DNA from 4 places in the Streptomyces sp. NPDC053541 genome. Region 1 is predicted to be linked to each of the others. Evidence: riboswitches for the same ligand, from Rfam matches in the RefSeq annotation. Region 1 holds a riboswitch; each other region holds the start of a gene.
The links. Region 1 has a riboswitch for cyclic di-AMP ahead of ACIGW2_RS31015 (transglycosylase family protein). Riboswitches for the same ligand answer to the same signal wherever they lie in the genome.
Positions count from the first base shown of each region.

Region 1 (4,172 bases):
CGGCCGCCGACCGCGATCCGGCGCGCTTCGAGGCGCCGGACACCCTGGATCTGGCGCGCCGTGACAACCAGCACCTCGGGTACGGGCACGGCATCCACTACTGCCTGGGCGCCCCGCTGGCCCGCCTGGAGGGGCAGACGGCGCTGGCGACCCTGCTGACTCGCCTGCCGGACCTGCGACTCGGGGCCGATCCGGCCGAACTCCGGTGGCGCGGCGGGCTCATCATGCGTGGCCTGCGCACGCTTCCGGTCGCGTTCAGCGCTTCCCACAAAACGTCCGCGAACTGACGGGGCGTCAATGCTGTGATCTTCGCGTGATCTGCGCTGCATCGACTTGTGACGTGCGTTCGAATGCCGCTACGTTCACCAGCAGTCTCAGCAGTCACGCGAAAGGCACTCCGCATGCGCTCCGGAAACGGACGTCACCGCAGACCCCGCCAGGCCCCCGCGCTCGTCGTCGCGGCGGGTGTGACCGGCTCGGCCATGGCGCTGCCGTTGCTCGCCACCGGCTCCGCCTCCGCCGCCGACGCGGCGACCTGGGACCGGGTCGCCGAGTGCGAGTCGGGCGGCGCGTGGAGCGCCAACTTCGGCAACGGCCTCTACGGCGGGCTCCAGTTCACCCAGGAGGGGTGGGAGCGGCACGGCGGCCTGGCCTACGCGCCGAGCGCGGACCTGGCGAGCCGGGCCCAGCAGATCGCCGTCGCGGACAAGGCGTTCGCCGCGGGCGACACCCAGTGGGCCACCTGCGCGCCGATCGCCGGCCTGACCCACGACGGCAGGACCCCGAACGTCGACCCGGGCCCGGGCGTCACGCCCGCGGAGCCCACCGGCCCGCTCCCGGAGTCCAACCGCACCGACGGCCTGCCCGGCACCTCGACCGGCACCGCCGCCGGCTCCGGCGGCACCACCACCGCCCCCTCGGCCGGGACGACCGCTCCGGCGACCCCGGCCGCCCCCGCGACGCCCGCCACGCCCTCCACCGGAGCCGGCACCGGCACCCCGTCGGCCCCCGGCTCCACCCCCGGGTCCACGACCGCGCCCGCCACCCCGGCGACCCCCGCGAGCCCGGCCACGCCCGGCCTCCCGGGTCTCCCCGGCACCCCCGGCGCCTCGGATCCGACGACCTCCGCCCCCGCGCCCGGCACGGGCCGGCACCGGGGTGACGCCGCGACAGATGAAACGGACACAACGGGCGGAACAGTCGAGTCCGGACGTCACGCCGCGCCCGCTGACGGGGCGAAGGGTGACGCGACCGGCGGTAACGGGGCGAACGATTCGGGCACCTCGGACAAGGCGGGCGAATACCTCGTCAAGCCGGGTGACAGTCTGTCGGGCATTGCGCAGGAGAACGGCCTGCTCGGTGGCTGGACCGCCCTCTACGACGCCAACAAGGAAACGGTCGGCTCTGACCCCGACCTCATCCTCCCTGGTCAGAGCCTGGAGTTGGGCCCCGAATCGACCGCGCCCGCGAAGTAGTTCAGGGCCATATGTCCGGTTCTGTGCAAGTGAGACATGAGTCTCTCTTCCCGAACTGGCGTGTCACGCCCGCAAACTTTGCTCATCGCACCCCTCACCTGGGCAAACAGGACCTGACGGGGTGCAAGTAGGGGCGATTTTTCCGGGTTGAGGGTCTTTGAACTTCTCCCGGGTCTCTGTCTACGGTCGTCACCGCTCGCCACCGCGGGCCCCGTCGACCGGTACGCCGAATCCTGCCGCCGATCCGATGGGAACAGTCGTCGCGCAAGCGCCGAAGGCAGGAGCGGGGGACCCAAGGTAGGTGCCGTCCCCGGCCGCCCGAGACGGGCGGCCGGCGACCGGCTTGGGGTGAAGCCGCGTGCAAGGACACGCGGCCGGGCAGCTCACTCGCCCGAACCCGACAGCTCACCTCGCAGGCGTCGGTGAGGAGAACTTCCATGCTGCTTTCCGGCAAGGGCAAACACCGTCGTGCCTTCAAGGCCACCCGCGCCGTCGCCCTCGTCGGCGTGGCCGGCGTCGCCGTCGCCGCCCCGCTGATGACCGCGGGCTCCGCCTCGGCCGCCACCGCCTCCGAGTGGGACGCCGTCGCCCAGTGCGAGTCCGGCGGCAACTGGTCCATCAACACCGGCAACGGCTTCTACGGCGGCCTGCAGTTCACCAACTCCACCTGGGCCGCCTTCGGTGGCACCGCCTACGCCCCGCGCGCCGACCTCGCCTCGAAGGCGCAGCAGATCGCCGTCGCCGAGAAGGTCCTCGCGGGCCAGGGCAAGGGCGCCTGGCCGAGCTGTGGCGTGGGCCTCTCCAGCGCCTCGTACGACGGCGGCTCCGCCTCCTCGGACAGCGGCTCCACCGCCGAGCGCTCCACCGAGCAGCCGACCACCCGCAGCGAGCAGCGCCAGGCCCCGAAGCAGGCCGCCCCGAAGCAGGCCGCTCCGAAGAGCACCAAGAAGAGCGCGCAGAAGACCGTCACCACCCCGACCGGCAAGAAGGTCAAGAAGGGCGACGGCGAGTACAAGGTCGTCCCCGGCGACACCCTCAGCAAGATCGCCCAGGCGCACGGTGTCAAGGGCGGCTGGGCGAAGCTCTTCGAGCTGAACAAGGACGTCGTCCAGGACGCCGACCTGATCTACCCGGGTCAGCAGCTCCACCTGAAGTAGTCCCGGAGCACCCGAGGCAGCGGGGGACGGTCCGGCGGTCGTCCCCTTCCTCCCCCTCCCCGCGGTGACCGACGAGGCCGGCCCGGAGCATCCCGCTCCGGGCCGGTTTCGTACTCCTCGGTAACCGGGGTCTTTCGCCCCCATACGCGTGCCCTTGGGTCCTTTTTCGTCCCAGGGGGCGGGCGCCCGGCTGGCCGGAGCCCCCGAGCCGGTTAGGCTCTTGTCGCAAGGCGAACGAGTCCTTGCCGCATGCGTCACAATCAGCGTCACATCCCAGAAGGAGATGCTCGTGCCGTCCATCGACGTCGTCGTAGCCCGGGAAATCCTGGACTCCCGAGGCAACCCCACGGTCGAGGTCGAGGTCGGCCTCGACGACGGCAGCACCGGCCGTGCTGCCGTTCCGTCCGGTGCCTCCACCGGTGCGTTCGAGGCCCTCGAGCTCCGCGACGGTGACCCCAACCGCTACCAGGGCAAGGGTGTCGAGAAGGCCGTTCTCGCCGTCATCGAGCAGATCGGCCCGGAGCTCGTCGGCTACGACGCCACCGAGCAGCGCCTGATCGACCAGGCGATGTTCGACCTGGACGCCACCCCGGACAAGTCCTCGCTCGGCGCCAACGCCATCCTCGGCGTCTCCCTCGCCGTGGCGCACGCCGCCTCCGAGGCCTCCGACCTGCCGCTCTTCCGCTACCTCGGCGGCCCGAACGCGCACCTGCTGCCCGTTCCGATGATGAACATCCTGAACGGCGGCTCGCACGCCGACTCCAACGTGGACATCCAGGAGTTCATGATCGCGCCGATCGGCGCCGAGTCCTTCTCCGAGGCCCTGCGCTGGGGCACCGAGGTCTACCACACCCTCAAGTCCGTCCTGAAGTCCAAGGGCCTGTCCACCGGCCTCGGCGACGAGGGCGGCTTCGCCCCCAACCTGGGGTCCAACCGCGAGGCCCTCGACCTCATCCTCGAGGCCATCAAGCAGGCCGGCTACGTGCCCGGCAAGGACATCGCGCTCGCGCTCGACTGCGCCGCCTCCGAGTTCTACAAGGACGGCAAGTACGAGTTCGAGGGCAAGGCCCGCTCCGCCGCCGAGATGACCGAGTACTACGAGGAGCTCGTCTCCGCGTACCCGCTCGTCTCCATCGAGGACCCGCTGTTCGAGGACGACTGGGCCGGCTGGAAGGTCATCACCGAGAAGCTCGGCTCCAAGGTCCAGCTCGTCGGCGACGACCTCTTCGTCACCAACCCGGAGCGCCTGGCCCGCGGCATCGAGGAGGGCTCCGCGAACGCCCTCCTGGTCAAGGTCAACCAGATCGGCTCGCTGACCGAGACCCTGGACGCCGTCGAGCTGGCCCAGCGCAACGGCTTCAAGTGCATGATGTCCCACCGCTCCGGCGAGACCGAGGACGTCACCATCGCCGACCTCGCCGTCGCCACCAACTGCGGCCAGATCAAGACCGGCGCCCCGGCCCGCTCCGAGCGCGTCGCCAAGTACAACCAGCTGCTGCGCATCGAGGAGATCCTCGACGACGCCGCCGTCTACGCCGGC
Region 1 covers NZ_JBITXM010000013.1:80,309-84,480, reverse strand. The annotation lists gene ACIGW2_RS31025 (cytochrome P450) at 1-287, shown strand, start outside; gene ACIGW2_RS31020 (transglycosylase family protein) at 402-1,475, shown strand; cyclic di-AMP (ydaO/yuaA leader) riboswitch at 1,735-1,909, shown strand; gene ACIGW2_RS31015 (transglycosylase family protein) at 1,913-2,632, shown strand; gene eno (phosphopyruvate hydratase) at 2,916-4,172, shown strand, end outside.

Region 2 (4,172 bases), on a different contig from region 1:
TCTCGGCGGGCCGCTCGGCCGGCTCGACCGCGTACATCCAGGCGATCTTGTGCCGCAGCTGGGTGAGCAGCGCGGTGAGCGGCGGGCTGCCGGAGGCCTGGGCCAGGGTCTCGTGGAACCAGCCGCCGAGCGCCGCCAGGTCCGCGCCGCGTCCGGCCCTGGACCGCTCCTGCCCCAGCCTGACCAGGCCGCGCAGCACCTTGAGGTGCGCCTCGGTGCGCCGCTGGGCGGCCCGGGCGGCACCCAGCGGCTCCAGCAGGGAGCGCATGTCGAGCAGGTCGGCGGCCTCCTGCTCGCCGGGCTCGGCGACATGGGCGCCGGCGTGCCGGCGGCTCACCACGAAGCCCTCGGACTCCAGCGTGCGCAGCGCCTCGCGGACCGGGACGCGGGAGACCCCGTAGCGGCGGGCCAACTGTTCCTCCGTCAGCCGGTCGCCCCGCGCGTACACCCCGGAGACGATGTCGTCCCGGATCGCCGTGCATACCGATTGCGCGGGAATGCGCATGTCCGACCTCCGTTTTCCGCCGCGCGATACCCCGTCGAGCGCCGCCTTGTCCGGCGACTCTATTGCAGGTCGCCGGAAATTCCGACGGCGCCCGGTGGAAAGGGACGCAAAAAGGCCCCGGCTCGTTTCGAGCCGGGGCCTTTTCACGGGATCGGCCGCCCGGGGGCGGTCCGGGCCGTCAGACGTCGACGCCGCGGGCGCGGAGGTAGCTGATCGGGTTGATGTCGGAGCCGTACTCCGCGGTGGTGCGCGCCTCGAAGTGGAGGTGCGGGCCGGTGGAGTTGCCGGAGGAGCCGGAGATGCCGATCTGCTCGCCGGGGGTGACCTTCTCGCCGACGGAGACGGTGATGGCGGAGAGGTGCCCGTACTGGGTGTACGTGCCGTCGTTCATCCGGATCACGACGTTGTTGCCGTAGGCGCCGCCCCAGCCGGCCTCGACGACGGTGCCGGAGCCGACGGAGACGACCTTGGTGCCGTAGGCGGCGTGGAAGTCGACGCCGGAGTGGCTGCCGGAGGACCAGAGCGAGCCGCCGGTCTTGTAGCCGGTGCTCACGTACGAGCCGGCCACGGGAAGCTGGAAGGAGGCGAGGCGCTTGCGCTCGGCCTCACGGGCGGCGCGCTCCTTGGCCTCGCGGATCTCCTTGGCGCGGGCCTCGGCCTTGCGCTTGGCCTCGGCGGCGGCCCGGATGCGGGCGGCCTCCTCGGCGGCCGCCTTCTCCTGGGCGGCGGCCTGGGCGTCGACCCGCTCGGCGAGGGACTCGTCGACGATGACCTGGGTGAGGCCGGTGTCCTCCGGGGAGGCGCCTTCCGTGTCGGCGGCGAGCGCCGGGGAGGCGAGGGTGCCGATGACACCGGTGGTGGCGAGCGTCGCGACGCCGGCGATGCCGGCGCTGCGGCGAGCGAGCCGGCTCGGGGCACGGTGCTTCCCGGTGGCACGGGTGAACGCCATGAAGTGGCTGGTCCTTTCCTTCCCTCTCGCCTACCGGGTTAGCTGACGGGTTCGGAGCAGGAAGGTCTCCTACGGGCCCCTCCGCGCGGAGCGAAGGCGTCCGATTCACCCCAGGGACTGCGTGCGGGTCCCCGGCTCCCCAGGCTCGCGCCTTGTGGGGACTCGGCGATGACTGTCCGTTGCCGCGGGTGCGGCGTCGAGCAGTGGCCGGACAGCCGCATCGACGCTAGGCCGATCACCTTTCAATAACCAAACGGACACGCATTTTTGTAAGACATGCCACAGGGCATTCGATCACACTCATTGGCAATACGGACAAAAGGGAGGACCCCGACGAACCAGGTCGCCGGGGCCCTCGTGACGGCGTCTCAATCAGCCGGAGACGACGCTCACTTCGCCGATGCCGAGGGCCCGCACGGGCTCCGCGATCTGCGCCGCGTCACCCACCAGCACGGTCACGAGCCGGTCCACGGGGAAGGCGTTGACCACCGCGGCGGTCGCCTCCACCGTGCCGGTCGCGGCCAGCCGCGCGTACAACTGCGCCTGATAGTCGTCCGGGAGGTGCTGCTCGACCTGGTCGGCGAGCGTCCCGGCGACGGAGGCGGCCGTCTCGTACTTCAGCGGGGCCACGCCGACCAGGTTCTGCACGGCGACGTCGCGCTCCGCGTCGGTCAGCCCCTCGGCGGCGAGGGTGCGCAGCACCTTCCACAGGTCGTCGAGGGCCGGGCCGGTGTTGGGCGTGTCGACCGAGCCGCTGATGGCGAGCATCGACGCGCCGTTGCCCTCGCCGTCCGAGCGCAGCACCTGGCCGAACGCCCGCACGCCGTAGGTGTATCCCTTCTCCTCGCGCAGCACGCGGTCCAGGCGGGAGGTGAGGGTGCCGCCCAGGCAGTACGTGCCGAGCACCTGGGCCGCCCAGACGCTGTCGTGGCGGTCGGCGCCGACGCGGCCGATGAGCAGCTGCGTCTGGACGGCGCCCGGGCGGTCCACGATGACGACCCGTCCGGTGTCGTCGGCGGTGACCGGCGGCATCGGGCGCGGGGCGGCGGGCTCGCCGCTCCAGGCGCCCAGGGTGTCGGCGAGCACCTGGTCCAGGTCGACGCCGGTGAGGTCGCCGACCACGACGGCGGTGGCGGCGGCCGGGCGCACGTGCGCGTCGTAGAAGGCGCGGACGGCGGCGGCGTCGATCGCGGCCACGGTCTCCTCGGTGCCCTGGCGCGGCCGGGACATGCGCGAGGAGGCCGGGAACAGCTCCTTGGAGAGCTGCTTGGCGGCCCGGCGGGCCGGGCTGGCCGTCTCGTGCGGGATCTCGTCGAGGCGGTTGCGCACCAGGCGCTCGACCTCGGTCTCCAGGAACGCCGGGGCGATCAGGGCCTCGGCGAGCAGGCCGAGCGCCTTGGGCAGCCGGGAGACCGGGACCTCCAGGGAGACCCGTACGCCGGGGTGGTCGGCGGCCGCGTCGAGGGTGGCGCCGCAGCGCTCCAGCTCGGCCGCGAACTCCTCGGCGGTGTGCCGGTCGGTGCCCTCGGACAGGGCGCGGGCCATGATCGTGGCGACGCCGTCGAGGCCCTCGGGCTCGGCGTCCAGCGGCGCGTCGAGGCAGATCTCGACGGCCACCACCTGCTGGCCGGGGCGGTGGCAGCGCAGCACCGTGAGCCCGTTGTCGAGCGCGCCGCGCTCGGGGGCCGGGAAGGCCCAGGGCTTCGCCTCGCCGGCCCGCGGCTGCGGGTGGAAGGTCATGCTGGTCAAAGACGCGGCGGTGTCGCTCACTGGTCCGCTCCCTCTTCCTCGTCGCTGTCGGCCTCCTCGGCCGCGTCACCCACCGGCTCGTAGACGAGCACCGCGCGGTTGTCGGGCCGCAGCCGGGCCGCGGCGACCGCCCGGACCTCCTCGGCGGTCACGTCGAGGACCCGGTCGACGGCGGTCAGCGCCAGCTGCGGGTCGCCGAACAGCACCGCGTAACGGCAGAGTTCGTCGGCGCGGCCCGCGACGGTGCCGAGCCGGTCCAGCCACTCGCGCTCCAGCTGGGCCTGGGCGCGCTCCATCTCCTCGGCCGTCGGGCCCTCGGCGGCGAACCGGGCCAGCTCCTCGTCGACGGCCTCCTCGATCCGCGGCACCTCGACGCCGCCGGAGGTCTTGACGTCCAGCCAGCCGAGCGAGGGCGCGCCGGCCAGCCGCAGCAGGCCGAAGCCGGCGGCGACGGCGGTGCGGTCGCGGCGGACCAGCCGGTTGTGCAGCCGGGAGGACTCGCCGCCGCCGAGGACGGTCAGGGCGAGGTCGGCCGCGTCGCACTCGCGCGTGCCGTCGTGCGGCAGCCGGTAGGCGGCCATCAGCGCGCGGGCCGGCACCTCCTCCTCGACGACCTCGCGCAGCTGCCCGCCGATCACGTCGGGCAGCGAGCCGTCGCGCGGCTCGGGCTTGCCGTCGTGCGCGGGGATGGAGCCGAAGTACTTCTCCACCCAGGCCAGGGTCTGCTCGGGGTCGATGTCGCCGACCACCGAGAGGACCGCGTTGTTCGGCGCGTAGTACGTGCGGAAGAAGTTCCGCGCGTCCTCCAGGGTGGCCGCGTCCAGGTCGGCCATCGAGCCGATCGGGGTGTGGTGGTACGGGTGACCGTCCGGGTAGGCGAGGGCGGTGAGCCGCTCGAACGCGGTGCCGTAGGGCACGTTGTCGTAGCGCTGGCGGCGCTCGTTCTTGACGACGTCCCGCTGGTTCTCC
Region 2 covers NZ_JBITXM010000007.1:119,104-123,275, reverse strand. The annotation lists gene ACIGW2_RS19250 (GntR family transcriptional regulator) at 1-505, opposite strand, end outside; gene ACIGW2_RS19245 (M23 family metallopeptidase) at 684-1,454, opposite strand; cyclic di-AMP (ydaO/yuaA leader) riboswitch at 1,467-1,632, opposite strand; gene ACIGW2_RS19240 (M16 family metallopeptidase) at 1,827-3,194, opposite strand; gene ACIGW2_RS19235 (M16 family metallopeptidase) at 3,221-4,172, opposite strand, start outside.
Region 2: linked by a shared signal. The riboswitch ahead of ACIGW2_RS19245 (M23 family metallopeptidase) and the one ahead of ACIGW2_RS31015 (transglycosylase family protein) in region 1 are both predicted to bind cyclic di-AMP.

Region 3 (4,172 bases), on a different contig from region 1:
CTGCGGGCGCCGACCCCGGGCCGTACCGCGGTGCCCGGCGCTTCCTGCGGGCGCTGCCGCCGCTGGTGATCGTCGGCGGGGTGGTCTACGACCTGATGACCCCGCCCGCGTTCACCGCCGCCCCCATGTACGCGGCGGCGCCGCTGATCGCCGCTCCCTTCTTCTCGACCCTGACGACGCTGCTGACCGGGATCGCGGCGGTCCTGGCGTGCGTCGGGCTGCACAACTACAACGCGACGGCCGACACGATCCCGGCCCTCACGGAGTCCCTGACGGTCGCCACGGTCTCGGCGCTGGCGGTGCTGGTCAGCCGGGTGGTGCGGCGCAGCGGGGAGCGGCTGGCCTCGGCCCGGGTGATCGCCGAGACGGCGCAGCGGGCGGTGCTGCCGGCGCCGGCCGAGCGGATCGGCGGGCTGCAGATCGCGGCGCGGTACGAGGCGGCGCAGGCCGACGCGTTCATCGGCGGCGACCTGTTCGCGGTCCAGGACACGCCCTTCGGGGTACGGCTGGTGGTCGGCGACGTGCGGGGCAAGGGGCTCGACGCGGTCGAGGCGGTGGCGGTGGTCATCGGCGCCTTCCGGGAGGCGGCCGAACAGGAGGCCACCCTGGAGGAGGTGGCCGAGCGGCTGGAGCGGGCGCTGGCCCGGGAAGGCACGCGGCGGACCGGGCTGGACGCCTTCGAGGGGTTCACGACGGCGGTGCTGGCCGAGATCCCGGGCGGTGACCGGGTGGTCCGGGTGGTCAACCGCGGGCATCCGGAGCCGCTGCTGCTGCACGCGGACGGCGGCGTCGAGCCCCTGCTGCCGAGCGAGGCGGCACTGCCGCTGGGCATGGGGGAGTTGGCGGTCTGGCCGGACCGGGTGGACGTGTCGCCGTATCCGCCGGGGGCGACGCTGCTCTTCTACACGGACGGGCTGTCGGAGGCGCGGGACGCGGCGGGCGAGTTCTACGACCCGAAGGGGCGGCTCGCGGGGCGCCTCTTCCCGGGGCCGGAGGAGTTGCTCGACGCGCTGGTGGCCGATGTGCGGCGGCACACGGGCGGGGCGACGACGGACGACATGGCGCTGCTCGCGGTGGCCCGCCCGGCGGCGGGGCAGCCGGAGCGGCGACGCACCATGCCGGTGGTGCCGGGGGACAGTGGCGCCCGGGGCGGGACAGGGACCGGGACCCGGGGCGGGACCGGGAGTGGGAGCGGGGACGGGAGTGGGAGCGGTGCGCGGCGGTGACAGTGGTGCCGGGCAGGACGCTCGTGGCACCGATGACAGGCCGTAGTCGAAGGGTCTCCCTCCGATAACAATTGACTCAACGTCAGATTCCTTCTGTGAACGCCTGTGTTTCTGAAGGGCGTTCAACTCGGGCGATTCCCTCCCAATTCAGCTAATGATCAAGGGGAACGGCTTGGAATCGGAGGGCCGTGTCTATTAACGTTCGATAACGCAGCGCGGTCGTCACAGCCGTCGCAAGAGACGGCACCGTGCGCGTGCGCCGAATCCCGCAAGGGAACCGGGGAACCACCACTTGGGGTGAATCGGGCCCCACCGCACCCGTGCGGCACGCCCGTAGGAGACCTTCCTGCTCCGAACCCGTCAGCTAACCCGGTAGGCGAGAAGGAAGGAAAGGAGAGCGCCTCCGTGGCGTCCAACACCCCTGCTCCGCAAACCCCCTTCGCCTCCTACGACGCCGCCGCTGCGCCGGGCGCCCTGGACGGGGGCACGGAGGAGTGGAACCCCACCGAGGACTCCCTGCGCGCGCAGAACCGCTCCGGCGGACGCCACCGTGTCGTCAAGCAGCGCTCCAACTTCGCGCGTTCCTCCACCGTCCTCGGCGTCGGCGTCATCGCCGCCGTCGGCGCCGGCGGTCTGGCCACCGCGCAGCAGAAGCCCCCGGTCTCGATAGCCCTGCCGGACGTCGACCTGCCCGACGCCGCGGACCTGCCCGGCGTCGGCGAGCTCATCGGCGCCTCCGACGACCACGAGGACTCCGGCTCCGAGGCCGCGGGCAACGCCGCCCAGCCGCTCACCGCGCTGACCTACACCACCCCCGACGCCGCCCCGCAGAGCGCCGGCAACGCGGCGACCGGGACGCGGACGACCGCCGACGCGGGCGAGGCGCTGCGCGCCCGGATCCTCCAGCAGGCCGAGCAGCAGCAGGCCGTCGCCGACGCCGCCGAGAAGGAGGCCGCGGAGAAGCTCGCGGCCGAGAAGGCGGCGGCCGAGGCCCAGGCCAAGGCGGACGCGGCGGAGAAGGCGGCCGCCGAGGCGAAGCGCAAGGCCGAGGAGGAGGCCGCGGCGAAGGCCGAGGCCGAGCGCCTGGCCCAGCTCGCCGCCAGCTACGCGCTGCCGACCACCTCGTACACGATCACCTCCACCTACGGCGAGGCCGGCTCCATGTGGTCCTCCGGCTACCACACCGGACTGGACTTCGCCGCCCCCACCGGCACCCCGGTCAAGGCCGTCCACGGCGCCACCGTGAAGTCGGCCGGCTGGTCCGGCGCCTACGGCTACCGGATCGTCCTGGAGATGGCGGACGGCACCGAGGTCTGGTACTGCCACCTCTCCTCCATGACCGTCGGCGTCGGCCAGTCCGTCGGCACCGGCGAGACCATCGGCCGCGTCGGCGCCACCGGCAACGTCACCGGCCCCCACCTCCACCTCGAGGTGCACACCCCGTCCGGCGACGGCATCGACCCGGCCGCCTGGCTGCGCTCCAAGGGCCTGTCCGTCTAGGGCGCGGGTCCGGGGCGCCGGTGCTGAGTGGGTGGCGCCGCCGCTGAGTGGGTGGCGCGCGGTGCGCTGGGCGCGCGGTGCGTGGTGCCTGTGCGGGGTCGGTCCGGAATAGCGTGACCGGCGGGCGGAGTTGATCTCTTCATGACTTCACTCCGCCGTCTCGGCACCTCCGACCTGCATGTCTTCCCGCTCGCCCTCGGTGGCAACGTCTTCGGCTGGAGCGCCGACGAAGCGCAGTCCTTCGCCGTGCTCGACGCCTACGTCGCCGCCGGCGGCAACTTCGTCGACACCGCCGACGTCTACTCGGCCTGGGCCGAGGGCAACCGGGGCGGCGAGTCCGAGACGGTGATCGGCCGCTGGCTGGCCTCCCGGGGCAACCGCTCGGACATCCTCGTCGCCACCAAGGTCGGCGCCCACCCGGACTTCAAGGGCCTGAGCGCCGCGACCATCAAGGCCGCCGCCGAGGAGTCGCTGCGCCGGCTCGGCACCGACCACATCGACCTCTACTACACGCACTTCGACGACGAGTCGGTGCCGGTGGAGGAGATCGTCACCGCCCTGGACCAGCTGGTGAAGGACGGCAAGGTGCGTGCCGTCGCCGCCTCCAACATCTCCCCCGAGCGGCTGCGGGCCTCGCTCGACTTCGCCGAGGCCGAGGGCCTCGCCCGCTACGTCGCCCTCCAGCCGCACTACAACCTGGTCTCCCGCGAGACCTACGAGGGCCCGCTGCTCGACGTCGCCCGGCAGGGCGGCCTCGCGGCCGTGCCGTACTACGGCCTGGCGTCCGGCTTCCTCACCGGCAAGTACCGCCCCGGCAAGGTCGTCGACAGCGTCCGCGCCCCGCGGGCCGCCGCGCTCGCCGAGACCGAGCGCGGGCAGCGGGTGCTCGCCGCCCTGGACGCGGTCGCCGAGGCGCGCGGCGCCGAGCCCGCCACCGTCGCCCTCGCCTGGCTCGCCTCCCGCCCCACCGTCGCCGCGCCGATCGCCTCGGCCCGTACGGTCGAGCAGCTCCCGGCCCTCGTCGCGGTCGCCGACCTGGAGCTCACCGAGGCCGAGCTGGCCACCCTGACCGAGGCCTCCGAGGCATCTGAGGCCTCCGAGGCCTGAGCGGGGCCGGAGCCGGGGGCGGGGGTCCCGGGGCCGCGCGGCTCGCGCGGCCGGTGCGGCCGGTGCGGTGGGCGGTCCGCCGTCTGCCCGTCTGCCCGTCAGCCGTATGCGGTCTGCCCGCCTGCGGTCCGTCGGCCGCGGCTGCGGTCCGGCTAGCTCCGGTACGGGTTGTAGCCGCCGTAGTCCAGGTACTGCGGCGGCGCCCAGACCCGGCCGGTCGCCCGGGCCGCGTAGGTCAGGGCCGGGGAGGCCACCTGGCGGCGCTGCCACAGGTGGTGCAGCAGCTCCTGCTCGCGGGCGGTGAAGTCCTGCGGGGCCAGTCCGCGGCGGGCCCGGTGC
Region 3 covers NZ_JBITXM010000004.1:669,552-673,723, forward strand. The annotation lists gene ACIGW2_RS13720 (PP2C family protein-serine/threonine phosphatase) at 1-1,226, shown strand, start outside; cyclic di-AMP (ydaO/yuaA leader) riboswitch at 1,474-1,620, shown strand; gene ACIGW2_RS13725 (M23 family metallopeptidase) at 1,632-2,726, shown strand; gene ACIGW2_RS13730 (aldo/keto reductase) at 2,868-3,833, shown strand; gene ACIGW2_RS13735 (PrsW family intramembrane metalloprotease) at 3,986-4,172, opposite strand, start outside.
Region 3: linked by a shared signal. The riboswitch ahead of ACIGW2_RS13725 (M23 family metallopeptidase) and the one ahead of ACIGW2_RS31015 (transglycosylase family protein) in region 1 are both predicted to bind cyclic di-AMP.

Region 4 (4,172 bases), on a different contig from region 1:
GAGGCGGACGTCGAGCGCTTCGTGACCGCGTTCACGGCCGTGATGGACGAGGCCCACGCCGGCGGCGGACTGCTGTGGGACTTCGGGAAGACGCTGGTCAAGCAGGCGGTCGCGCAGCGCTGACCGGAATCAGCCGGTTTCCGCGCACGGGCTTTTGCCTCTGAGGCAAGAAAGTTGCCTCAGAGGCACGGGCCTGGCGCAATGGACGCATGGACCACGTCACCGACGTCCTCCCGGACGTCGCTCCGCAGCTGCGGGCCCTGCGCCGCAGGCGCGGGCTCACCCTGGAGGCGGCCGCCCAGCGGGCCGGGCTCTCGCCGGCCCACCTCTCCCGTCTGGAGACGGGGAACCGGCAGCCCTCGCTGCCGATGCTGCTCGCCCTCGCCCGTATCTACGGTACGACGGTCTCCGAGCTGCTCGGCGAGGCGCCGCCGGAGCGCGACCCGGTCGTGCGGGCCGGGCGCTCCGAACCGGTCGAGGCCGACGGCTGGGTCTACCGGCAGGCCGGCGGCGCGGGCCGCGCCATGCAGGCGCTGCGCGTCCACGTCCCGTACGCCACCAGCACCGACATCGTACGGGTCCATCCGGGCGAGGAGTGGATCCACGTCCTCGAGGGGCGGGTCAGGCTCGCGCTGGGCGAGACCGTGCACGTCCTCGATCCCGGGGACAGCGCGCACTTCGACTCGCTCACCCCGCACCGGATCGGCGCCGCGACCCCGTCGGGTGCCGAGCTGCTGTTCGTCCACACCCTGATGCAGAGTCCCGCCGCCGAGCTGTGCCTCGGTGACGGCACCCCGCATCGACGCTGAGGCCCAGAAAGGACCGACATGTCCGAGAAGTCCGTACCGGTCACCGGCGAGGAGCGCGGTGAGGGCAAGTTCCCCAAGGGGCTGGTGCTCCGGCTCTTCGCCTATCTGGTCGCCGGCCACGTCTTCGCCGCGTTCCTGTATCTCCTCTTCGCGATGGGGGCGAAGTAGCCCGTAGCGGGCTGATCGCCCCCGTCGGGCGGCGGTCTACGCCTCGGTGACCAGCCGCTCGCGCAGCCGCTCCCGGGTTGCGGGGGCGAGCCGCAGGCCCTCCGTCAGATAGACGTCGACCGAGCCCCAGGTCTGCTCGATCGTCTCGAAGGCGGCCCGCAGGTACTCCGCCCGCGCGTCGAAGAGCGGACCCAGTAGCTCCATCACCTCGGGCGCCATGGCGTCCGGGTCGGTGGAGCTGCGCTGGATCTTGTAGCGGCGGTGCGGGGCGCCGGACTTGAGGTAGTCCTCCTCGATCGCCTCGCGCTCCACGCCGACCGCGAGCAGCGAGACCGCGATCGCCAGGCCCGCGCGGTCCTTGCCGGCGGCGCAGTGCATCAGGGCGGGGACGCTGTCCTCGGCCATCGCGTGCAGCACCCGGCTGTGTTCCGGAGCCTTCTCGACCACCATCTTCCGATACGAAGCGGACATCCTGGCCGCCGCCTTGCCGTCGCCCAGCAGTTCACGCAGCTGCGCCAGGTCGCCCGTGCGCACCATGTGCCAGAACTCCTTGCCGTCGGCGGGGTCGCTCAGGGGTATGTTCACGTTCCGCACGCCGGGCAGCTCGACGTCCGGGCCCTCGATCCGCCGGTCGGCCTCGTTGCGGAAGTCGAAGACCGTGTGCAGCCCGAGTCCGGCCAGGAAGTGCGCGTCCTCGGTCGTGGCGTGCGCCAGGTGACCGCTGCGGAACAGGCGTCCGGGGCGCACGGACCGGCCGTCCACGGTCGGCAGACCGCCCACGTCGCGGAAGTTGCGTACGCCGGTGAGCTCGGGCTCGGTCGTCGCTTGCGTCACGGTTGCTCCTGCTCGTCGAGATCGGTTCCTCGGGCAATCATCATGGCTCCCGGCCCGTTCGGGCACCCCCTCGGGAGGGAATGGGTGATCTGCCCGAATTGAGCGATTGAGGATAAGGCGCCCTGGTTGCAGGGGAGATGGGAATCGGGGCGTGAGCAGCGTCATACACGTGACGGACCGTTGCTGATCGTCTTTTCCAAATTCCCCCCGGCAAAGGGAAATCGAGAGAACGGCATCAACGGAGGGTCACCGGAATTCCGGCTCGCATTCACCGTGTTCGAGATCGAATGGAACCGGCGGCTTGTTCCGCTCGTCCCCGCTCGTCTAGCGTCGCGCTCACTCCGGACGGACCGCCGAATCCTGCCGCCGCCCGGAATCCGCACTCACCCGTACACGGCAGGAGCGGGGGACCCAGGTACGTCGCCGTCCTCCCGAAGAGAAGGACGGCTCGGGGTGAAGCCGCGCGTCCGCGCGGCCGGACATCTCCAGTCCGAACCCGACAGCTCACCTCGCAGGCGACGGAGAGGACACCGCCATGCCCGCGAAGGGTAAGCACCGCCGTACCAAGGCCAACCCCATCACCCGCGGGTTCGTGGCCGCCGGCGCCGGAGGCGCCGTCGTCGCCCTCCCGCTGATCGGCGCCACCGGCGCGCACGCCGCCGAGCAGGCCGCCGCACCCGCCGCCCCGCGCCAGGCCGTCGCCGCCGCCGCGCCCGCCGCCGTCACCCCCGCCAAGGCCCCGGCCGCCAAGAGCACCACGTACACCGTCGTGCGCGGCGACTACCTGTCGAAGATCGCCACCGAGCACCGGCTCGCCGGCGGCTGGCAGAAGCTCTACCGCGACAACCGCCAGGTCGTCGGCGAGGACCCCTCGCTGATCCTGCCCGGCATGAAGCTCACCCTCGGCGCGAAGAACCCGGCCAAGGCCGCCCCCGCGCCCAAGGCCGCCGCACCGAAGGCCCCCGCGGCCAAGAGCGCGCCCAAGAGCACCGCCAAGAACGGCGACACCGCCCCGAGCCGCGCCTCGCGCGGCACCGAGCGCGCCGCCGCCCCGGCCGCCCCCGCCACCGCCCCGGCCGCGGCCCCGGCCGCCTCCTCCGGCTGGGTCGCCCCGGTCAGCGGCGGCATCGGCACCCCGTACCGCGCCTCCGGCTCCATGTGGTCCTCCGGCTACCACACCGGTGTCGATTTCATCGCCTCCACCGGCACCACCGTCCGCGCGGTCGGCCCCGGCACCGTCTACTCCGCCGGCTGGGGCGGCGCCTACGGCAACCAGGTCGTCATCCAGCACGCCGACGGCACCTTCTCGCAGTACGCCCACCTCTCCTCGCTGTCCGTCTCCGCCGGACAGACTGTGAGCGGCGGCCAGCAGATCGGCCTCTCCGGCGCCACCGGCAACGTCACCGGACCGCACCTGCACTTCGAGATGCGCACCGGGCCGGAGTACGGCTCCGACATCGACCCGCTGGCCGTCCTGCGCCAGCACGGCGTGGGCATCTGACACCACGTCACCCCGGCCCCGTCCGGACAGCACCCGGAGGCCCGGCACGCACGTGCCGGGCCTCCGGCGTATTCCGGCTTGGTGGAATCTTTATCGGTGGCATATGTCACCCGCCGTCAACCCCTCCTTACGGTCGCGTAGGTCACATCCCGAAGGGAAAGATGTGGTCCCGTGGCAGACGATTCGAGATCACCAGACAAGAACGCATTCGGGTCGTACGCGGCGATCGGTGACAGCTTCACCGAGGGCGTCGGAGACCCCGGGCCCGACGGGACGTACGTCGGCTGGGCGGACCGGTTCGCGGTCCTGCTCGCCGACCAACTGCCGGAGCACGACGAGTTCCGGTACGCCAATCTCGCCGTACGGGGGCGCCTGCTCGACCAGATCGTCGCGGAACAGGTCCCGCGGGCGAAGGAACTCGCCCCCGACCTCGTGACCTTCTGCGCCGGCGGCAACGACATCATCCGCCCCGGCACCGACCCCGACGACGTGGCCGAGCGCTTCGAGCGCGCGGTGGCCGACCTCACCTCCGCCGTCGGCACCGTCATGGTGACCACGGGCTTCGACACCCGCGACGTGACCCTGCTCAAGCACCTGCGCGGCAAGATCGCCACCTACAACGGGCACGTCCGGGCCATCGCCGACCGCTACGGCTGCCCCGTGCTCGACCTGTGGTCGCTGAGGTCCGTCCAGGACCGGCGCGCCTGGGACGAGGACCGGCTCCACCTCTCGCCCGAGGGCCACACCCGGGTCGCGCTGCGCGCCGCCCAGGTCCTCGGCATGCGGGTGCCGGCCGACCCGGAGCAGCCCTGGCCGCCGCAGCCGCCGCGCGGCACCCTGGAGGTCCGCAAGGACGACAT
Region 4 covers NZ_JBITXM010000010.1:360,574-364,745, forward strand. The annotation lists gene ACIGW2_RS26370 (aspartate aminotransferase family protein) at 1-123, shown strand, start outside; gene ACIGW2_RS26375 (helix-turn-helix domain-containing protein) at 210-809, shown strand; gene ACIGW2_RS26380 (DUF6126 family protein) at 828-977, shown strand; gene ACIGW2_RS26385 (tyrosine-protein phosphatase) at 1,014-1,811, opposite strand; cyclic di-AMP (ydaO/yuaA leader) riboswitch at 2,186-2,342, shown strand; gene ACIGW2_RS26390 (peptidoglycan DD-metalloendopeptidase family protein) at 2,347-3,312, shown strand; gene ACIGW2_RS26395 (SGNH/GDSL hydrolase family protein) at 3,484-4,172, shown strand, end outside.
Region 4: linked by a shared signal. The riboswitch ahead of ACIGW2_RS26390 (peptidoglycan DD-metalloendopeptidase family protein) and the one ahead of ACIGW2_RS31015 (transglycosylase family protein) in region 1 are both predicted to bind cyclic di-AMP.